3 regions of the Microbulbifer sp. ABF4_107 genome follow, and region 3 is predicted to be linked to each of the others. Evidence: predicted binding sites of a transcription regulator. Region 3 holds the regulator's gene; each other region holds the start of a gene.

Region 1 (5,463 bases), 1.1 Mb from region 3:
CTCGGCGAAATAGTTGAGAAATGCTTCGCGTATCTGTGCGCTCTTCATTCGGGCTGTGTCCACATCGTCGGTAAATTCCTGTCGGCCCCGGGTATCCCCAGGCCAACGTTTCAGTCTTGCAGGTCTTCAACAAGGCCCGCTTCTGGCAGCTCGCGCTGCGCCAGCAAATGTATGTGCAGGTGAAACACCGTCTGGCCAGCTCCGCGGCCATTGTTGATCACCAGGCGGAAGCCGTCTTCCAGTTGGAGACGCGCCGCCATTTTTGAAGCCACCCACATCAAATGGCCGAGCAGCGGCACATCTTCTTCGCGGGCATCCGCCACGCTAACCAGTGGCTTGCGGGGAATAATCAGCAGGTGGGTGGGCGCCTGGGGAGCACGATCCTTGATGACGATACAGTGATCGTCTTCATACAACCGCGGGGCAGGAATTTCCCCGGCAATAATGCGGCTGAATACACTGACTTCTTCCATGCCTTTCCCCAATGCCCACAAATACCGCTAACGATTACTTGTCCAGCTTTTCGTCCACGGTCAGCTGGCGCGCTTCAGACTCCAGCATCACCGGGATGCCGTCGCGTACCGGATACGCCAAACCGCTGGCCTTACACACCAGCTCCTGCGCCTCTTCGTGATACTCGAGAGGGGCCTTGCTGACTGGGCAGACCAGTAAACTCAGTAATTTCTTGTCCATGTCGATCTCGGTGTTTCACTCAGATGACGCCCGCCGCCCTGAAAACGGGATGCCCCGGGGCTTGGCGGGCAAAAATGACCGCGTATGGTACAACGCTTTTTCGGGCTTTTCACGAATGACGGGAGAATTCCGCGGCCACTGGTTTGACCGCGGGCAGGAAGGGCTAGGGAACCTCTGATCAAGTCCGTGATGCCTCAGGCTTTCAGAGCGATTCACAATCAAGGCGTGGCTTCGCAGGAATGTCTAGACCTTTCAAGAAGTCACAACGCAGAGTATGAATCGCTCTGAAAGCCCCGTAGGGCGCGACCTGAAGACAGCATCTGCTGCGTTGCAGCTCTTGTAAAGGGCCAGCCATTCACTGCGAGCTGCGCCTAACAGCTACTGCCTTCAGGTCACGCTGAGGCATTACGGACTTGATCAGAGTTTCCCTAGGCGCCTGGCAACGGGATAGCTAGAAGCTGCGGCAGGCGGATACCGCCTTGCGCCAGCCATCGAGATGAGACTGGCGAGTCTGGGCGGACATCTGTGGCAGAAAGTCCTGCTCGATGTCCTGCAGGCACTCGGGAAGCGCATCGCTCTCCCACAGGCCGGCACCGACACCCGCGAGCAAGGCGGCGCCAACGGCGGTCGATTCTATCTGCCGGGGCCGCTCCACACGCAGATTGGAAATATCCGCCTGGAACTGCATCAGGAAATTATTCGCGCTGGCGCCGCCATCCACTCGCAGGCACTGCAACTCGACCCCCAGGGCCTGGGCCATCAGCTCTGCCAACTCGTGACTCTGAAAGGCAATGGCTTCGAGCGTGGCGCGGACAATCTCTGCCCGCCCTGCACCCCGGGTGAGACCGAACATGGCACCGCGGGCATCGGCATCCCAGTGTGGCGCCCCCAAACCGCTGAAGGCGGGCACCATATACACACCTCGGGTGTGCGGGATGGACTGGGCCAGCTGCTCAGAATCTGCCGCCTGCTGAATAACCCCCAGGTCATCCCGCAACCACTGTACCGCCGCACCGGCATTGAATACCGACCCTTCAATCGCAAATTGCGGCTGACCGTCTGCACCACAGGCAATGGTGGTGAGCATGCCATCCGGCACCAGCGGGCGGCGCTTGCCGGCACTGGCCAACATAAAACAGCCGGTGCCGTAGGTATTTTTCATACTACCCGGCGCAAAACAGCCCTGCCCGTATAGCGCCGCCTGCTGATCGCCCGCGACCCCAGCGATGGGCACCCGGGCACCGAAGAAAGCGGTGGGATCGGTAGTGCCAAAGTCACCGGCGGACGGGCGGATTTCCGGCAGTATGGAAGCGGGGCAATCGAACAGTTCCAGTAACTCGCTGTCCCACTGGTGGCGATCCAGGTCGTACAGCAGGGTTCGGCTGGCGTTGGTATGATCAGTGAGGTGCTGGCGTCCACCGGTGAAGCACCAGATCAGCCAACTGTCGATGGTGCCGAAACAGAGATCCCCGGCCTCGGCTCGGCGATGTAGCTCCGGCGACTCGCGAAAGATCCAGCGCAGCTTGCTGGCGGAGAAATAGGCATCCAGCAACAGACCGGTTTTGGCGCGCACCATGGGCTCGGCCCCTGCCCTGCGCAATTCATTGCAGATTCCGGCCGAGCGCCGGCACTGCCAAACGATGGCGGGATGCACTGGCTCGCCGGTCGCTCGATCCCACAGCACTGTAGTCTCGCGCTGATTGGTAATCCCCAGCGCACTCAGCTCGGACGCCTCAATGCCCGCCCGCTGCATCGCCGCCGCGCACACCTTCAGGGTCACCTGCCAGATCTCACTGGCATCGTGCTGTACCCAACCGGGCTCGGGGTAATACTGGGAAAATTCCGAATAACTGCGGCCGCGCAGCTTGCCATTGGTATCGAAGATAAAGGCGGTGGTACCGGTAGTACCCTGGTCGATGGAGAGAATCATGAAAGCGCGCCAGATCCGGGGTCGTTCTGTTTATGGATGGTTATTCACAAAACAACAGCCCCACTAGGCCTAGTGGACTCCGGCTGAACTAGTGCCAGTATATACGACGCGACAAGTCGACTCAGTCTTGCGGCCGGTTCAGCTCTTCAATGGCGTACTGGATCGCATCGCCATAGAAACCGCGGTAGGCCAGATACCGCTGGCGCCGCGCGCGCTCCTTCAACAATTGCTCCCGCGGCAGCGAGTCGTCGACGGGGCGGCGAAACTTGCGCTGCAATTGCTCCAGGGCAAGCTCGAACCAGTCCATTTCCTCCTGCAGCTTGTCCATCGCCTCCAGGGCCAGCACCCCGCGAATTCCACGGATCTGCAATTCCTGCCGGATTCGCAGCGGCCCCTGCCCACGGTTTACCCGGGAGCGGCAGAAGGTCTCGGCAAAACGCCGGTCACACTGGTAGTTCAGCTCCTGCAGCCGCTGCAGCACGCCGTCAAAATCTGCATCGGGGTGCTTTCGCGCGAGCTTCTGGCGCAGCTCTTCGCAGGAGTGCTCGCGGCGGGCAAGTAGATCCAGCGCGTGATTGAACAGCGCCTGGAAAGCATCGGCAGGTGTTTTATGGGGCTGAGGGGCAGGCGATGAGAGCGAGGCGTCTGAAGAGGGGCCTGAGGAGAAGTCTGGCGACGGGAAGTCGCAGTCTGCACTGCCCCCGTCGCCATTGGGATTGCGAAAGAAAGACAAGATCAGTCTTCCGCAGCTTCCACTTCTTCGGCCGGAGCCGGAGTCACGTCACCGAGCAACTGGGCGCGCAGCCCGGATTCGATCTCGTTGCGGATATCTTCGTTCTCTTTGAGGAACTTCACCGCATTGGCCTTGCCCTGGCCGATCTTGTCACCCTTGTAGCTGTACCAGGCGCCGGCCTTGTCGACCAGGCCCATTTTCACGCCGTAATCGATAATCTCGCCCAACAGGTTGATGCCCTGCCCGTACATGATCTGGAACTCGGTCTGCTTGAACGGCGGTGCCACCTTGTTCTTCACGACCTTGACCCGGGTCTCGTTACCCACCACCTCATCGCCTTCCTTCACGGAACCGATACGACGGATGTCGAGGCGCACAGAAGAGTAGAACTTGAGCGCGTTACCGCCGGTGGTGGTTTCCGGGGAGCCGAACATCACACCGATCTTCATACGAATCTGGTTGATGAACACGCACAGGGTGTTGGTGTTTTTGATGTTACCGGTCAGCTTGCGCAGGGCCTGGGACATCAGGCGGGCCTGCAGGCCTACGTGGGAATCGCCCATTTCGCCTTCAATTTCCGCGCGCGGCGTCAGCGCCGCTACGGAGTCGACCACCAGTACATCTACGGCACCGGAGCGCACCAGCATATCCGCCACTTCCAGGGCCTGCTCACCGGTATCCGGCTGGGAAACGATCAGCTCGTCTACGTTCACGCCCAGCTTCTCGGCGTAGATCGGGTCCAGTGCGTGCTCCGCATCCACGAAGGCACAGGTGCCACCTTTGCGCTGGGCTTCGGCGATCACCTGCAGGGTCAGGGTCGTTTTACCAGAGGATTCAGGACCGTAGATCTCGACAATACGACCGCGCGGCAGGCCGCCAATACCCAGTGCCACGTCCAGACCAAGAGAGCCGGTGGAGATCGCCGGGATGCGTTGCCGCTCCTTGTCTCCCATACGCATGACGGTGCCCTTGCCGAACTGGCGCTCGATCTGAGAGAGCGCTGCCTGTAAAGCCTTGTCTTTGTTGGAATCCATGACCTTTCCCATATGTACCTGAAATTTGGTGAGTAATGACTGCTATGGAAAGGGAGCTTAGAGAAAAATTACTGTATAAGCAACCAGTAATCGGGAATGGCGGGTATTCGACGGGCCAGGATAGAAAACCTGGCACAGCAGTACCGGACAAACGGGAATGAGGGTCAGGCTGGGTGACTGCGGGTAATGGCCAGCAAGCCCTGCAGGGCTTCGTCTACGGTTTGCAACTGAATGGCAGCGCGGTTGCCGGTGAAGTGCATTTGCCGGGCCTCGACGGACAGAGGTTCCTGCCCCTCCCCGTGTGCCCAGGCAATCCACACAGTACCTACCGGCTTATCTTCACTGCCGCCATCCGGACCAGCGATACCGCTCACCGCCACGGCCAGATTGGCATCCAGGCGATTGAGTGCCCCCACCGCCATCTGCCGAACCACCGGCTCGCTGACCGCGCCGGCGGTATCAAGGTCTCGCTGATCGACGCCGAGAAAGCTGCGCTTGATTCGGTCTGCATAGGATACAACTGCGCCATCAAACCAGACCGACGAACCGGCAACGGAAGTTATCGCTGCGGCAATGGCGCCACCAGTGCAGGACTCGGCAGTGGTCACTTTCCAGCCAAGCCGGACCAGCTCTTCGCCGAGTTCTGCCGCTAACGCCATTCGCGGATCCGTGTCGCTATTCGCCATAAACTTCTGTTCCGCCTCACAGACACACTTCTGCCAGCCCTACCGCAACGGCTCGAGCAGACCATTCAGATACTGGGTTTTACCGCTGTCGTCCGCAACCCGGAAACCGGTTGCCAGCTCCCCGGTGACACACTGGAAGCGCACGGACGAAGGCAGAAGTACCGGGCGTTTGTACTCCACACTCAACCGGAACTGCTGCGGCAGCCCCGCGCCTTTCTCCAACGAGGCAAGGCAGGCTGCTTTGGTCCACATACCATGCACAATGGCACTGGAAAAGCCAAACAGCCGCGCCGAAGACGCGAACAGGTGAATGGGATTCCAGTCACCGGATACCCGCGCGTAGCTGCGGCCAGCAGCCTCCGGAATAGCCCACGCCTCTGCACTGCC
Region 2 (5,463 bases), 850 kb from region 3:
GCAAAACTGAGCACCTGAAGCTAAGAAAGCTGAACAAAGACGATACTACTAAGGGAATAAGACTCCATGCGCACCGACTACTGTGGCGCCCTGCGATCCGCCGATATTGACCGCGAAGTAACCCTGTGTGGCTGGGTAGACCGCCGCCGCGATCACGGTGGGGTGATCTTTATCGACCTGCGCGACCGCGATGGTATTGCCCAGGTGGTCTTCGATCCGGATGCCGCAGAGCACTTTGAACTCGCCGATCGCGTGCGCAGTGAATATGTCCTGAAGGTTACCGGCCGTGTGCGCGCCCGCGCCCCGGAAGCGGTAAACCCGAACATGGTCACCGGTGAAATCGAGGTTTACGGCCTGCGGCTGGAAATTCTCAACAGCGCGGAAACCCCGCCCTTCCAGCTGGACGAGCACACCGCCGTCGGCGAAGACGTGCGTCTGAAGTACCGCTACCTGGACCTGCGCCGCACCGAAATGCAGCGCAACCTGCGTTTCCGCTCCCAGATCACCAACGCCATCCGCAACTACCTGGACGGCGAAGGTTTCCTGGATATCGAAACCCCGATCCTGACCCGCGCTACCCCGGAAGGCGCCCGTGATTACCTGGTGCCGAGCCGCACCCACGCTGGCAAGTTCTTCGCGCTGCCTCAGTCCCCGCAGCTGTTCAAGCAGCTGCTGATGGTGTCCGGCTTCGATCGCTACTACCAGATCGCCAAGTGTTTCCGCGACGAAGACCTGCGCGCAGACCGTCAGCCGGAATTCACCCAGATCGACATTGAGACTGCATTCCTCGATGAGAACGCGATCATGTCCATCACCGAGGACATGATTCGCAAGCTGTTCAAGGAACTGAAGGGTGTCGAGCTGGGTGAATTCCCACGCATGCCGTTCAGTGAGGCGATGGCGAAATTCGGTTCCGACAAGCCGGACCTGCGCATCCCGCTGGAGCTGGTGGATATCAAGGACCTGATGACACAAGTGGACTTCAAGGTGTTTTCCGGCCCGGCCAACGACCCGAAAGGTCGCGTGACCGCGCTGAAAGTCCCCGGCGGCAACGACAAGCTGACCCGCAAGCAGATCGACGACTACACCAAGTACGTGTCCATCTACGGCGCCAAGGGCCTGGCCTACATCAAGGTCAACGACAAGTCCGACCTGGAAGGCGGCCTGCAGTCCCCGATCGTCAAATTCCTGCCCACCGACGTGCGTGCGGCCATTCTTGACCGCGTACAGGCTGAGAACGGCGACCTGATCTTCTTCGGTTCCGACAAGGCCAAGGTGGTTTCCGAAGCGCTCGGCGCACTGCGCTGCAAGCTGGGTGAAGACCTGGATCTGTACGTGTCCGAGTGGGCGCCGCTGTGGGTGGTGGACTTCCCGATGTTCGAAGAGAACGACGACGGCAGCGTTACCGCACTGCACCACCCGTTCACCGCGCCGTCCTGTTCCGCAGAAGAGCTGGAAGAAAATCCGCTGGAAGCCCTGTCCCGCGCCTACGACATGGTGCTGAACGGCACCGAGCTGGGTGGTGGTTCCATCCGTATCCACAACCAGGATATGCAGCAGACCGTATTCCGCGCCCTCGGCATCGAGGCCGAGGAGCAGCGCGAGAAGTTTGGCTTCCTGCTGGACGCATTGAAGTACGGCGCACCGCCCCACGGCGGCCTGGCCTTTGGCCTCGACCGCCTGGTGATGCTGATGACCGACAGCGACTCCATCCGCGACGTCATTGCTTTCCCGAAAACCCAGAGCGCGGCCTGTGTAATGACCGACGCCCCGGGAGCGGTAGATGCCAAGCAGCTGCGCGAACTGAGTATCCGCCTGCGCCAGAAAGAAGAGCAGGTAGGTTAAAGGCAGCATTTTAATCGTCATTCCGGCGCAGGCCGGAATCCAGATAGCTGGACCCCGGCCTGCGCCGGGGAGACGAAAAGCATGAGTGCGCCAGACCCAGATTTAGATATAGAACAAAGACCGGAGATTTATCGATGGCAGGACACAGTAAATGGGCCAATATCAAACACCGCAAGGCCGCCCAGGACGCCAAGCGGGGTAAGGTTTTCACCAAGATCATTCGCGAGCTCACCGTAGCCGCGAAAGGCGGTGCCAACCCGGATGACAACCCCACACTGCGCGCCACCATCGATAAAGCCCTCGGCGCGAACATGAAGCGCGACACCATCGACAAGGCCATCGCCCGCGGCGCCGGCAATGCCGATGGAGAAAACTACGAAGCGGTTACCTATGAAGGATACGGCGTTGGTGGTGTAGCGGTACTGGTGGAATGCCTCACCGACAACCGCAATCGCACCGTAGCCGAAATCCGCCACGCGTTTACCAAGCGGGGTGGCAACCTGGGTACCGACGGCTCCGTTGCCTACCTGTTCGCCCGCAAGGGCCAGATGTATTTCGAACCCGGCGTTGATGAAGATGCGCTGATGGAAGCGGCTCTGGAAGCCGGCGCCGAAGATATCGAAACCAACGATGACGGCAGCATCGAAGTCACCACCGAGTTCACCGATTACATGTCGGTAAAAGATGCGCTCACCGAAGCGGGCTTCAAGCCGGACAATGCCGAAATCGCCATGATCCCATCCACCACCGTCCCCATGGATAAAGACGGGGCGGAAAAGGTAATGGCGCTGGTGGATATGCTGGAAGACCTGGACGATGTGCAGAATGTCTACTCCAACGCCGATATCCCCGAAGAAGTGATGGCGGAACTAGGTTGATCCTTGTCCGCTACACGGCTTCGAAAATGCCCCGCAATCGCGGGGCATTTTTGTAACTGACCGTGCAGATCTGCTTCCCGCCTTGACGCCCAGTCCTCACCTTGGGAAACTTCCCGTCAACAATTGTATAAATGTACAGGGGGCAGCCTGCCGTGACCCGAATTCTGGGCATCGACCCCGGCTCACGCAAAACCGGTTACGGCCTGATTGACGTCGAGCGCTCCAATGCCCGCTACGTCGCCAGCGGTGTGATCAAGCTCCCCGACGGCCCGCTGCCCGAGCGCCTGAAGCTCATATTTGACGCCGTCAGCCAGATTGCCCAGCAGTACCAGCCGCAGCAGATGGCGATCGAAAACGTGTTTATGTCGAAAAGCGCCGGCTCTGCGCTAAAGCTCGGCCAGGCCAGAGGCGCCGCCATCGTCGCCGCCACCCACGCGGATCTGCCGGTCTCGGAATACGAAGCGCGCAAGGTGAAACAGGCCGTGGTAGGCAACGGTGGTGCGGACAAGCTGCAGGTGCAGCACATGGTCAAAACCCTTTTGAAGCTGCCGGCTTCCCCGCAGGAAGATGCGGCGGATGCTTTGGCCGTTGCCCTGTGTCATATGCATACGATGCAGACGTTGATTCAAACCTCTGCCGGGAGTCGCACTCGGTTTCGTCGTGGCCGGCTTAGTGTTACTTGAGTTTGGCTTCGGGGGTGCGATGGGTTTCGTGGTACGCAGTCGGGACGTTGGGTGGCGGCTCCGCTACCGGTGACACCTTCGCGGGACACGGGCTAGGCGCCCCCCCGTAAACCCATCCCTGGGGGCTCGGCTGCGGCCATCCAGGCCGCAGACGGTCCCGCGAAGGTGTCCCCGGTATCGAAGCCTTAGCGTCTTGGCTCGAAATACTTGGGTTGCACCGGGTATACCCCGTGGTTGGATAAACAACTTCGGTGAGAATTTAAGGCGCTGCTGCCGGTAAAGGTTTGCCAGACCTTCTGCGAGAGGGACCTCGCGGAAGAGCCCCCATGGATGGGTTTACGGCGTGTCTGGCAAACCTTTACCGGCAGTAGCGGCGCCACTGAACTAGAAAAATACGGACCACCGGACTTAAAGGTTCGGAGGAAAAAGAGAACAACATGATCGGAAGACTCACCGGCAAACTGGCCGCCGTGCAGCCCCCGCAATTACTGGTAGACGTGCAGGGTGTGGGCTACGAAGTGCTGGCCCCCATGACCACCATCTTTGAACTGCCCCAGCTGGGCGGTAGTGTGCAGTTGCATACCCATCTGGCGGTATCGGAAACCTCCCAACAGCTGTTTGGTTTTATCCGCGAAACCGATCGTCAGCTGTTCCGTACCCTGATCAAGGTCAACGGCGTCGGCCCCAAAATGGCCCTGGCCATCCTGTCCGGCCTCGACGGCGCCGCACTGGCCCGTTGTGTGGCGGATGACAATGTGAGCGCATTGGTGAAGGTACCCGGCGTGGGCAAGAAAACCGCCGAGCGTCTGATTATCGAACTGCGCGGCAAACTCACCCCGCAGACCGGCGACCTCGGCGATATCCCGCTGATGTCCACCAACGCCGAACCCAAAGTCGATCACAGTGGCGAGGCCGAAAGCGCCCTCGCTGCCCTGGGCTACAAGCCCACCGACGCCACCAAAATGGTTGCCCGCGCCGCCAAAGAGCAGCCCGAAGCCGACAGCGCCACTCTTATCCGCCTGGCACTGAAAAGCATGGCTCCGGCCTGATACCGTATCCATTTGAGAATTCCCCGTGATTGAAGCCGACCGCCTGATCGCCCCCGAACCCCAGGGTCCAACTGGCCAGGAAGAGCAGTACGACCGCGCCGTGCGCCCCAAAACCCTGTCCGACTACGTGGGTCAGCCGGTGGTGCGCGAGCAGATGGAAATCTTTATCCAGGCTGCCAAGCTGCGCAAAGAAGCGCTCGACCACACCCTGGTATTCGGCCCCCCGGGCCTTGGCAAAACCACCCTCGCGAACATCATCGCTGCGGAAATGGGTGTGGCAATCAAGACCACTTCCGGCCCGGTGCTGGAGAAGGCCGGCGATCTCGCCGCCATCATGACCAACCTCGAGCCCGGGGATGTGCTGTTTATCGACGAGATTCACCGCCTCAGCCCCCACGTGGAAGAGGTGCTGTACCCCGCGATGGAAGACTATCAGCTGGACATCATGATCGGGGAAGGGCCGGCCGCGCGTTCCATCAAGCTGGATCTGCCGCCATTTACCCTGGTGGGCGCTACCACGCGTGCCGGGTTGCTGACCTCGCCGCTGCGGGATCGCTTCGGTATTGTGCAGCGCCTCGAATTTTATTCGGTGGAAGATCTCACCAGTATTGTCGCCCGCTCCGCCGGATTGATGGGCGTGGCGATGGATGAGGGCGGTGCCCACGAAGTGGCGCGCCGCGCCCGCGGTACCCCGCGTATCGCCAACCGCCTGCTGCGCCGGGTGCGGGATTACGCCGAAGTGAAAAGCGACGGTCATGTGTGTGCGGAAACCGCGGACCTGGCGCTGAATATGCTGAATGTGGATGTCCGTGGCTTCGATCAGCTCGACCGCCGCATGCTGCTCACCATGATCGAGAAGTTTGACGGCGGTCCGGTGGGGGTCGACAGCCTGGCGGCGGCAGTCAGCGAGGAACGCGATACCATCGAGGACGTGCTGGAGCCCTACCTGATCCAGCAGGGCTACCTGACCCGCACCCCCCGCGGACGGGTGGTGACTGCGCTGGCCTA
Region 3 (5,463 bases):
TATGAAGCGGGTTACATCACCTATATGCGTACCGATTCCACCAATCTGAGCGCCGAAGCCGTATCTTCTGTGCGCGAATTTATTGGTGAGAATTACGGTGATAAATACCTGCCGGAGAATCCCAACCGCTACAGCAGCAAAGAGGGCGCTCAGGAAGCGCACGAAGCGATTCGACCTTCCGATGTGCGGGTAAAACCGAATATGCTGTCCGGTATGGAGCGCGATGCCGAGCGTCTGTACACCCTGATCTGGCAGCAGTTTGTGGCCTGTCAGATGACGCCGGCCCAGTTCACTTCTACGTCTGTTGTGGTTACCGCCGGTGACTTCGAACTGCGTACCCGCGGCCGCGTAATCCGCTTTGACGGCTTCCTGAAAGTCGCGCCGGTGCAGAGCAAGAAAGACGAAGATCTGGTGTTGCCGGACATCAAGGTCGGTGAAAAACTGAACCTGAAACAGCTGGATCCGAAACAGCATTTCACCAAGCCACCGGCGCGCTTCAGTGAAGCGGCACTGGTAAAAGAGCTGGAAAAACGCGGTATCGGCCGTCCTTCCACCTATGCATCGATCATCTCCACCATTCAGGATCGCGGCTACGTGCGCCTGGAGAACCGCCGTTTTTACGCGGAAAAAATGGGCGATATCGTTACCGACCGCCTGAGCGAAAGCTTCACCGACCTGATGGATTACGGTTTTACCGCGAGCCTCGAGGAATCTCTGGATACCGTGGCGGAAGGTAAAAAGGGCTGGAAAGACCTGTTGAACGAATTCTATTCCGACTTCAGCAAGCGTCTCGAGGTGGCACAGGATAAAGAAGGCGGTATGCGTCGCAATGCGCCGACGGATACGGATATCGAGTGCGGTACCTGCGGCAGGCATATGCAGATCCGCACCGGCTCCACCGGTGTGTTCCTCGGCTGTTCCGGTTATGCACTGCCGCCCAAGGAGCGCTGCACCAACACCATGAATCTGGTGTCCGGTGAAGAAGCGGTAGATGCGGAAAAAGACGAAGATGCGGAAACTCGCCAGCTGCGAGACAAGCGCCGCTGCCCGAAATGCGGCACCGCCATGGATAACTACCTGGTGGATGAGCAGCGCAAGTTGCATATCTGCGGTAATAACCCGGACTGTAGTGGCTTCGAGGTAGAGAAGGGCACCTTCAAGATCAAGGGCTACGATGGCCCGGTCATCGAGTGCGACAAGTGTGGCGCGGATATGCAGTTAAAGTCCGGCCGTTTCGGCAAGTACTTTGGTTGTACCAGCGAAACCTGCAAGAACACCCGCAAGCTGCTGAAGAGTGGCCAGCCGGCACCGCCCAAAATGGATCCGGTACCCATGCCGGAGCTGGCCTGCGAGAAAGTGGATGATACCTATATTCTCCGCGACGGCGCCTCCGGTCTGTTTTTGGCTGCCAGTCAGTTCCCGAAAAATCGCGAAACCCGCGCACCCCTGATCAAGGAGCTGCTGCCGCACAAGGACGAAATCGATCCCAAGTACAGCTTCCTGTTCTCTGCTCCCACCGAGGACAACGAGGGCCGTGATACGGTTGTGCGCTTCAGCCGTAAAACTCAGGAGCAGTATGTCCAGAGTGAGGAAGAGGGCAAGGCGACCGGTTGGAAGGCGTTCTATCGCGATGGCAAGTGGCAGGTAGAAGCGCCGGCTAAAAAGGCTCCGGCGAAGAAAAAAGCTGCCGCGAAAAAGGCCCCGGCCAAAAAAGCGGCTGCCAAGAAGGCGCCAGCCAAGAAAAAGGCTGCTCCAAAAAAATCCCCGGCCAAGTAATTGGTCGGAGACCTGCCGACCCGTCATCCCGGCGAAGAGCCTGTGCCGGACTTGATCCGGTAACGGGATCCAGACCTATCCGTCATCCCGGCGAAGGCCGGGATCCAGAATCCCAGAGGTATGCAGTTTGAGTAATCCCTATACCGGTACCGTCGCTTCGGCGCTGCGTAAGGCCCAGCTGCTGCTGCAATCCAGCGCGGAAGCGGGCAATACGCCGTTGCTGGAGTCCTCCCTGCTGGAAGCGGCGGTGCTGCAGTTGTGGCGTGGTTACCGTGCGTTTCTGGCGGAGCAGGGGCATCAGATGCAGTTGGGTTTTGCGGCCGGTGCTGAGCCGGAAACAGCGCAGGCGCTGGCGTCCCTGGTGTCCCAGCGTGGCAAATTCAGTGGTGAAGCCAATGAGCTGGTCAGTCTCGCAGAAAACCCCGATAGCTGGTTTGCGGGGCTCTTCGCAGCCTGGCGTAAATTGTGGGTACTGAGCGCCTCTGGTTCAGTAAGCTCTGGCTCTACCGGTTCTGCTGCGCAGGCGGCGCCCTCCAAACCTGCTGCCACCGTCCAGTCCATCATCCCGGTACGCCAACTGGATAGCGCGGCCGAGGCCCCTGACCAGCCTCTCACCCGTGAGCGGGTGCAGCAGTGGTACCAGTCCCTTTTCGAGCTGATCCAGCGCCAGAGGGCCCACAGTCAGGAGTGGTAGGGTGTGGTACACTGGCTCCAAATTACGCGGTTAGTGGAGAAGTGAATGTCTACCGAGACTTACGAAATCATCGAGTTGTCCAATGGTGATGTAGCGTTGCGACGCGCTGGTCACAAGGGAGAACCGCTGGTGCGTATTCATTTCTCGGACGAGAGCCAGCATTTCCTGCGCGAGCACAAGGTGGCGGTGGCCCGTGCCATGCTGGAGGCGGGGATCGAAGCGGTACAGGACATCAACGAGATGGAGCCGGAGCCGTTTGAGGAAGAAGAGGTGGATCTGGCCGAGCACACGATTCACTGAACATTCCGTGGTTAATTCGCAGACATAAAAAAACAGGGCAAAAGCCCTGTTTTTTTATGTTCGAAGTGCGAGACACGGGATGTTTGGCGACTTGTCATCCCGGCGAAGGCCGGGATCCAGAAAACCTGCGGGCTCGTCGCTCCGAACCGCCATTATCAAATCGGGTTCTGGCGAATCACGCCCACCGCCAAACCTTCAATGGCAAAGCTGCGGTCCCGCATGTCCACTTCGATCACATCAAAGTCCTGATTCTCCGGCAGCAGCTGCACGGTGGCCTGATTGCCGCGACGTTTAAAGCGCTTCACGGTGACTTCGTCCTCGATGCGCGCAACAACGATCTGCCCATTGCGAATATTGTCAGTGCGCTGCACGGCCAGTAAATCGCCGTCGAGAATACCCGCATCTTTCATGCTCATGCCGTGTACGCGCAACAGGTAGTCCGCGGGTGGGTGAAAAAATTCCGCGGGAATTTCGCAGTACTCTTCGATATTTTCTTCCGCCAGAATCGGGTTGCCGGCGGCAACGCGGCCAACAATGGGTAAACCACTGTTGTAGTCGGGAATTCGAATACCGCGGGAAGCGCCAGCGACCATTTCAATCGCGCCTTTGCGGGCCAAGGCTTTCAGGTGTTCTTCCGCGGCATTGGGTGAGCGGAAGCCCAGCTCCTGGGCAATTTCGGCTCGGGTGGGCGGGTAGCCCGTATCATCCAGATAGGATTTGATCAGTTCCAGTACCTGAGCCTGGCGTGCAGTGAGGTTTGTCATGGGCTCCTTCCTGTTGTCTGTATTTATATACAGTTGCTGTGATTATATACAGATTTCAGGGGCGCGCAATCATTGCCCGATTGCGGGGTTGCGGTGGACTCGCGGCACGATGACGGCGGGCACTGGCCGGAGCGATCCGTCAGTAGCCCTCGTCAGTACCCGGAAACGAATCTCCTTCAAGCCGGTCAATGACGCTTTGCGCGGGAGAAAAGATCGGGCTGCGGTAGCCTGCGTCTTCCTCATCCTGCATTTCGTCGGCAAAGGTGCCATAACCTGCATTGGCGTCTTCCGGAGCGGCGGCGCCAATTACTGGTAGCGACGGCCAGTTCTGGAACTCGATTTCGTCCAGGCTGCCGTCCACATACTGAATTTCGATCGTGCGGGCGGGATGGTCAACGGCAACCACTTCAAACAGGTCGCCAGTATCAAAATTTTCAAACCAACTGCCAATTTCCGGAGCGATTCGTGCCATGGCGTGCTCCTCCTCTTTTACTGCTTTGTTGTCTTCGCCTTCAGTTCCATCCCGGCGCTTTCAGAACTTGTACACTCGTTCTAATGTGGTGGACGCAAGCTTGGTACTCCCGCGGGGTGGAGAATGGCTTGCGCAGGTTTCATCGTCGGCGGACTGTGCTAGTCTCGCGGTAAAACAAGCGTTTAAATTGTTGGTTTGAATTGGTGTGAAATCGGCATGAGTCAGTCAGACACAGTCCATCGTATTCTGGACGCCGCTGAAGTCCTGTTCGCGGAGCGGGGCTTTACCGAGACCTCCCTGCGTACCATCACCAGTACCGCCGGGGTGAACCTGGCAGCGGTGAACTACCATTTCGGTTCTAAAAAAGAACTGATTCAGGCTGTTTTCGAGCGGTTCCTTACACCTTTTACGGCCACTCTCGATCAGGAGCTTGCGCGCAGGGCGGGGGCTGGTGAGCCACTGCAACTGGATGATCTGCTGCAAAGCCTGTACCGGGTGGCGCTGGCCGGTCTGGCCAGTCAGGGGCGCGACCCGAAACGCTTTATGCGATTGCTCGGTCTGGCGTATACCCAGTCCCAGGGGCACTTGCGGCGTTTTATCGTATCCCGCTACGGTGACAGCTACCGGCGCTTTGCCGGGCAGTTGGCGGCGGCTCTGCCGCACGTTGACCCGGTGACCTTCTACTGGCGTCTCTACTTCATGCTTGGCGCTACGGTCTTTTCTCTTTCGAGCTTTGACGCCATTGAAGCTATCCTACGGGAAGATTTTGGCGCCCAGAGCAGTCTCGAGGAGACCCTGGCGCGCCTGGCGCCCGCGGCCGTTGCCATGCTCACTGCGCCCATGCCGGGAAACAACGCCGGCGACGTCGATTAAATTCAATGTGGAGTTCATGCGGATGTCTACCCCGATTGGCCCGGTAATGATTGATGTCGAAGGGCACACCCTCACCGAGGAAGAGCGCACGCTGCTGCGTCATCCCCAGGTGGGTGGACTGATTTTCTTTGCGCGGAATTTCGAAAGCCGGCCACAGCTGGAGGCACTGATTGCAGAGATTCGCGCCGTGCGCCCGGAAATCCTGCTGGCGGTGGATCAGGAAGGGGGCCGGGTGCAGCGCTTTCGCGATTCTTTCACCCGAATTCCCTCAATGCAGGCGCTTAGTGCCCGGGCCGATAAACAGCAACTGGAAGATGTGGGCTGGTTGCTGGCCGCGGAGTTGCTGGCGGTTGGCATCGACTTCAGTTTCGCGCCAGTGCTGGATGCGGACGACGACTTCTGCCGTATTGTCGGCGATCGCAGCTTTGCCCGGGATCCACTAAAGCTTGCCGAGAAGGCGCGCCCGTTTATGGCGGGTATGCACGACGCGGGCATGGCCACGACCGGCAAGCACTTCCCGGGGCATGGGCAGGTGCTCGAAGATAGTCATGAAGAGTTGCCCGTGGATCAGCGCCCCCTGGAGG

What was found. The regulator LexA, encoded in region 3, represses DNA repair genes until DNA is damaged. The targets are predictions, from matches to a motif close to ACTGTNTNTANANACAGT.
Region 1: a site for LexA is predicted at 4,461-4,478, ahead of recA (recombinase RecA). Genes of this name have one in related genera too.
Region 2: a site for LexA is predicted at 2,846-2,863, ahead of ruvC (crossover junction endodeoxyribonuclease RuvC). Genes of this name have one in related genera too.

The regions. Positions count from the first base shown of each region.
Region 1 is NZ_CM149983.1:2,364,890-2,370,352, forward strand. It holds gene alaS (alanine--tRNA ligase) at 1-48, opposite strand, end outside; gene ACYX4K_RS09775 (histidine triad nucleotide-binding protein) at 111-473, opposite strand; gene ACYX4K_RS09780 (Trm112 family protein) at 508-693, opposite strand; gene glpK (glycerol kinase GlpK) at 1,145-2,623, opposite strand; gene ACYX4K_RS09790 (regulatory protein RecX) at 2,745-3,356, opposite strand; gene recA (recombinase RecA) at 3,359-4,390, opposite strand; gene ACYX4K_RS09800 (CinA family protein) at 4,555-5,049, opposite strand; gene ACYX4K_RS09805 (MaoC/PaaZ C-terminal domain-containing protein) at 5,116-5,463, opposite strand, start outside.
Region 2 is NZ_CM149983.1:459,722-465,184, forward strand. It holds gene aspS (aspartate--tRNA ligase) at 67-1,845, shown strand; gene ACYX4K_RS01765 (YebC/PmpR family DNA-binding transcriptional regulator) at 1,980-2,723, shown strand; gene ruvC (crossover junction endodeoxyribonuclease RuvC) at 2,876-3,406, shown strand; gene ruvA (Holliday junction branch migration protein RuvA) at 3,844-4,455, shown strand; gene ruvB (Holliday junction branch migration DNA helicase RuvB) at 4,481-5,463, shown strand, end outside.
Region 3 is NZ_CM149983.1:1,309,658-1,315,120, forward strand. It holds gene topA (type I DNA topoisomerase) at 1-1,776, shown strand, start outside; gene ACYX4K_RS05380 (hypothetical protein) at 1,904-2,470, shown strand; gene ACYX4K_RS05385 (hypothetical protein) at 2,516-2,770, shown strand; gene lexA (transcriptional repressor LexA) at 2,926-3,534, opposite strand; gene ACYX4K_RS05395 (DUF6763 family protein) at 3,674-4,006, opposite strand; gene ACYX4K_RS05400 (TetR/AcrR family transcriptional regulator) at 4,223-4,879, shown strand; gene nagZ (beta-N-acetylhexosaminidase) at 4,902-5,463, shown strand, end outside.